2 linked regions of the Novipirellula caenicola genome follow. The protein of the gene in region 1 binds, or shares a complex with, the protein of each later gene. Links are inferred from orthologs where the notes say so. Each region holds a gene or a part of one and is shown on either strand. Other genes may lie near its edges.

Evidence for each region. Proteins that work in one complex are often made in the same cells at the same time.
Region 2: the proteins of ABEA92_RS07400 (region 1) and trxA are in contact, whole or in part, in a crystal structure (PDB 1F6M), measured with the Escherichia coli proteins. The link is inferred for Novipirellula caenicola from one-to-one orthologs.

The regions. Positions count from the first base shown.
Region 1 is NZ_BAABRO010000002.1:975,922-978,796, reverse strand. What follows is about bases 42-2,855. They hold ABEA92_RS07400 (NAD(P)/FAD-dependent oxidoreductase), read right to left. Parts: upstream 2,077-2,855; coding sequence 1,006-2,076; downstream 42-1,005. Other genes in these bases: ABEA92_RS07395 (carbon starvation CstA family protein), read left to right, coding at 2,337-2,855; ABEA92_RS07405 (divalent metal cation transporter), read right to left, coding at 42-771. Also shown: more of ABEA92_RS07405, read right to left, coding at 1-41; more of ABEA92_RS07395, read left to right, coding at 2,856-2,875.
Region 2 is NZ_BAABRO010000004.1:416,590-419,451, forward strand. What follows is about bases 62-2,862. They hold trxA (thioredoxin), read right to left. Parts: upstream 1,727-2,862; coding sequence 1,397-1,726; downstream 62-1,396. Other genes in these bases: ABEA92_RS11150 (metallophosphoesterase family protein), read left to right, coding at 581-1,255; ABEA92_RS11160 (NUDIX hydrolase), read right to left, coding at 1,832-2,572; ABEA92_RS11165 (c-type cytochrome domain-containing protein), read right to left, coding at 2,752-2,862. UniProt on the Escherichia coli protein: Participates in various redox reactions through the reversible oxidation of its active center dithiol to a disulfide and catalyzes dithiol-disulfide exchange reactions.

The sequences.
Region 1 (2,875 bases):
CATCAATTTATGAGTCCAAAACGCTTCACCCTCAGGCGACAATCCTTCGACCAGCCCTTGCAGGTCACCCGCCGGGTGCATGAATTGGCCAAGATCAGGAATAAAACCGGCCAAAATCGTGCCGAAATCGAGTTCGCCGCTACCGAACAGCAACACGGCAACGCCGACAAAGCAGATCACGACCATGCCGATCAACGCTTTGAGGAACAAATCAAACACCTTCGCCGCCTTGCCTCGCCGTGTGTTCAACAAGACAACAAATCCGGCTGCCAAGAACAATGCGAGCGTGACTCCCCATTTGGTCACCGAACCGCTGCCCAATCCATCGCCACCGCCCAACGTCGCTAGGTTCTTGTCCAGCGCGTCGTAACAAAGACTGAACTGAGGCATACAAAAAATCATGTTGGCCATGATCGTTGCCACGATCCATCCCCAGCCAAGTGCCGGATTGATTTCGCTGTTGATCGCTTCAAAGGGACGACGACCGGTGCTTAGGGTGACGTAGCTGATCGCCGACAACATCACGACACCCAAGACAATCGCGACCAATTGCAACCACAACATGCTGTAGCCGCCCAACACACCGAGAAACAGCGATCCAGCCAACGAACCGCCGCCCAACGTGATCGCGCTTTGCAACCAACCGGGACCCGACAAGCGAATGTAGGCCCCCAAGACCTTGCCGTCGGCTTGTGCCTGCCGAAGCAACTCGCGGTCGGCCTGAACTTTTTCGTTCCCAAGCGTTGTTTGATCGGTTTCGGCTGCTGACATGGCAAGACTTTCTAGGGGAGAGGTGGGTGTGGGGATGAAAGAGAAGATTAGGTCGGTAGGGGACGCGGACGTCCGGCAAACGGAGATATCGAAGTAGCTACGCTCGCCAGAGCGCGGAGTGTTTCGACGTATTTCCGTCGAAACCCATTTCTACCGCCTGGCGACGGTAGCCACAGTTATTCACGCCGCGGCAGCACCCGAAGATCCTGCCAGTCGCGGCGATGTGATGTTCGCTTACGCATCAAGTTCCGCGAGGTAGCGTTCGGCATCCAACGCGGCCATACAGCCGGTTCCTGCCGACGTGATCGCTTGTCGATAATAATCGTCCGCGACGTCGCCTGCAGCAAAAACTCCCTTCACGGTGGTGTTCGTGCGGAAAGATTTTGTCCAACGAATATAACCGCTGCTGTTGGTCTCGACCGCACCACCGAGAAACTTGGTGTTCGGCGTGTGTCCGATCGCGACGAACATACCGCCGACCGGCAAATCGCTAATCGAGCCATCGATGGTGCTTTTCAGCTTGATTCCGGTGACGATTTTCTCGTCGCCGTAAACTTCATCGACCACACTATTCCACTTCATTTCGATCTTCGGATGGTTCAGCGCGCGGTTCTGCATCACTTTCGATGCTCGCATCTCGTCACGACGAACGATCATGTAGATCGTCGCAGCGTCCTTCAGATTCGCAAGATAAGTCGCTTCTTCGACCGCCGAGTCACCTCCGCCGACGACCGCCAGCGGTTTGGAGCGATAGATCGGCAACGCACCGTCACAGACCGCACATGCGCTGACCCCTTTGTTCTTGTACGCTTCTTCGGTATCCAAGCCGAGATAATTGGCTCGAGCGCCGGTGGCGATGATCACCGTTTTTGTCTTGACCGGTTCACCACTGGCTGGTTTCAGCACGTGAACGTCGCCGGAAAAGTCAACGCTTTCGATGTCGTCGCTGACCACGCGGGTGCCGAAGTTGAGGGCTTGCTGCTTCATCAGCTCCATCAATTCGACGCCTTGGACGGCGTAATGCGGCTGGCCATCTTTTTCGTGCCCGGCGGGCGGCATGGGCAAATTCCAGTGACGGTCCTTGTCGACCGCGGATTCGACGAACGCGCGGATGTTTCCGGCGGGGAAACCAGCGTAATTTTCGACTTCGGTGGTAAACGCCAACTGCCCCAACGGAATCATTTCCGGACGCACGGTGCCTTCATAGACGACCGGATTCAAGTTCGCGCGAGCTGCATAAATTGCTGCGGACCATCCCGCAGGCCCACTTCCAATGATGATTGTCTTCTCTATTTTGTCGCTCACGCTTGTGCGGCTCCCGGATTTGGTTGCATTAAAGGAAAGATTTTGAGAGTTGACCACGGTATTATAGGGTGAAAATCGTCCTATACTACGGGCGGTATACACGAATGATGGTGAACACGAAACACCGTCATTCGTGCGATTGTGTTTTACAGATCCCACCGAGCGTCGTCAGTCCCCTCGCTTGCAAACCATGCCATCGACGACGCTTCATTTTCAAGCGTTTTCGCTCCCCCCAACCTTTGTTTTGATCGTTATTTTCCATGAGCACTTTGATTGTGGCCTTGGCGTCGATGATCGGTTTCGTCGTCGCTTACAACACCTACGGCCGCTGGTTAGCGCGGCGTTTGTTTCAATTAAGCCCCGAAGCGGTCGTACCGAGTCACGAGCTTCGCGACGATGTCGACTTTGTCCCGACGCGTCGTTCGGTGATTTTCGGACACCATTTCACCAGTATTGCCGGCACCGGCCCAATCGTCGGCCCGGCCTTGGCCGTGTTTTGGGGATGGTTGCCGGCGTTGTTGTGGGTCGTGTTAGGATCGATCTTGATCGGTGGCGTTCACGACATGGCAGCGCTCGTGATTTCGCTTCGCAACAAAGGTCAAACCATCGGTGAAGTCGCAGGTCGATTGATCACACCGCGAGCGAAGGTGCTGTTTTTGGCCGTGTTGGCACTCGCATTGTCGGTCGTCTTGGCGGTCTTTGGCTTGGTGATCGCCATTATCTTTGCGATCTATCCCGAATCGGTTTTGAGCGTTTGGATCGCGATGCCGGTCGCTGTCGGAATCGGAATTTGGGTTTA
Region 2 (2,862 bases), on another replicon or contig:
ATTCGGTTCAAAAATGTCGGAGCCAGTTGCGAATCACATCACGGAAAAGGATCACACTCTCGCCGCGCCAGGACATCGTTCGGAGAGCGAAGGCGATAAGTTTTGCATGATCCATCTCGATCCCCCCGGCGAAGTGATCAGTGAGACGACATGGCTTTATTTTACTTCAATTCCAACGCCGCGGGTGTCACGTACGGCGTTTTGCGAACAAGGGCATTAAGGACAAGGTTTGGTGGCCTCGCATGGTCCAACCACGCCGGCGACAAAAAATCGCAATTTACGACAAAAAAAGGGGACAGCACCACGAAAGTCCAAAAAACGTTATCATCGTCCAAGGTGTTATCGATTTGAAGTCGATTCTCGCAGCCCGCCGTTCACTAAATTACAACGAAAACGGTCCGGTTTTGTACCCAGAAAACCTGCGACGCCATCCATCTGGGACGCTTCCGCTCGCCAGAGGCAGGGGGCTGCTAATTGCCAACTTCAACTTGTATTAGTACCCTTGATTTTATACCGTTAGAACTAGCGGAAAATTGAATCCACAATAGTCAAACTGAATACAGCATGGGGCTTTTCAAAATTGTCTGAGCGACTCATCGCAATCGGAGACATCCACGGCTGTAAGGTCGCTTTAGAGCGATTGATTGCAGAGGTTGCGCCGACGACCAAAGACATTGTCGTCACCCTGGGCGATTACGTGGACCGAGGGCCTGATTCCCGGGGGGTGATCGACACCCTGATCGAATTGCGTAAATCGACTCAGTTGATTGGATTGGTGGGAAACCACGAAGAAATGATGCTGGAGGTCGTTCGTGACGGACAATCGCCGCACGGTTGGCTCAAATACGGCGGCGTTGAGACGCTTGATAGCTACGGTTTCGATGGCGGATTGGACTTTTTGCCGCAGAGCCATGAGGATTTCTTCGATTCACTCGGCGATTACTTTGAATACGAAGACTATTTCTTTACGCATGCCGCCTACGATCCCGACACGCCGCTGGAACACCAACCGCCTGAGATGCTGCGGTGGTACACGCTAAACGACGGATTCCCAGCGGCTCACATCAGCGGCAAAACGGCTGTCGTCGGCCATACGGCGATGCGTGACGGCGAAATCCTCGATATCGGCCATCTGCTGGACATCGACACCTTTTGCTACGGCGGAGGCTGGCTGACAGCAATCGATCTGTACAGCCGTCAAGTATGGCAAGTCGCCCAAGACGGACGTGTCCGCAGCACCCAAGCCCAGTACTAGCCAGTACACGGCCAATGCCATCAACCTTGCGTAGCGATCCGTAAAGATCCAACGGGCCAGGTCACGGCGCAAGAATCGGCGCATAAAAAAAGGCACGGTGAATCGCCACAGTGCCTAGGAGGTCAACGCATCCTGTGATGCTTAAGCCACCGACGCATCGAGTGCTTGTTGGAGCGCTGCCTTGGGGCGAACGCCAACAAAACTTTCTGAAACTTCGCCACCTTTGAAAACCAACAGCGTAGGAATGCTGCTGATTCCGAACTTCTGGGCGATTCCAGGGTTGTCGTCGATGTTGATCTTGCCAATCTTGACCGATGGGTTTTCGCTGGCCAATTCGTCAATCATCGGAGCGATCTGACGACATGGACCACACCAAGGTGCCCAAAAGTCAACAAGCACAGGGGAGTCAGACTGAAGGACTTCGCTATCGAAGTTCTCGTCAGTGAATTCTTTTACAGCATCAGATGCCATGGAAACTTCCTTTTTAAAAATAGGTTGCCAGCGCAAATTGTTAGTCAAAGAGCGTCTGCTGTCAATTTGCCCCACTGTCAAAGTGGCCTAATTACCAGTTACTTTTCATCGATTAGGATAGGGCAGCAATATCCGAGCCAATTCGTCCAAAATCATCGCGGTTGCACCCCAAATCCGATAGTCTTGGTATTGAAACGCCGGAGCGGCGAATTGCAGCGTATCAGCTCCGGTTGAAGGGTTTCGATCGGCCCTTGTTTCAATGAAATGCACTCGCTTTTTCATCTGGACCACCGTTCGCCGCGATGGACGAAGTAATTCCTGCAGCGGCATCAGAATCACATTTTCGACTTCGATCGGATCCGGCTGCCACTGAGTTAATGGTGGTTCGATGACAAAGACCACCGGCTGGACCGCATTATCGCTGGCATAAACGTATTGTGGGTGCAGACGGCCGCAATACGTTTGCACCTGCGGCCGTACTCCAAGCTCTTCTTCGAATTCACGCAGTGCAGCGTCTTCGGCCGATTCGCCTTGCTCCTGCCGGCCTCCAGGCAAACAGATCTGACCGCCGTGATGCTTCAGCGTCAGCGGACGCTGCGTCAGCGGAATCACCCACTGCTGATGTGTGTCCTGGAACAACGAAATCGCCACGGCGGCTTGGCGACACCCCCGACGTGCGGGGCCGCGATGGCGACCGTAGGCCAACCCGGGATACATCGGTTCCAACCGATCCGAGCGGCGAGATCGGTTCGCTCCGCAGCGTCGAGTGCTAAGCTGCTTGGTCAAGAAGCGGCCGAGATCATCCGCGATCATGCCCGCACGTTGTTGTGATGATGGAAAAGTCATGGAGGTCAATCGAGCTCAATAATCGCGTCCTTGATGCACGTTTTCCAACACCACCGAGTTTTATTTCCAACGCGATGAATTGAACGGGCGGCATTGCAAGCGTACCGCGTTGGGGATGGCGAACCACACGTCTACGCGTGGTAGCACACGATCCCCACTGCACCTCATTTAACTTAGCACTAGTTGATGGCGGCTGACAATTGATCCAATTTCGTTTGGACTGCCGTCAATTGAGTGGCCACGCCGTCATACTTCTGCTTCATCGCATCAGCCGCCTGCTGGGCTTTGGC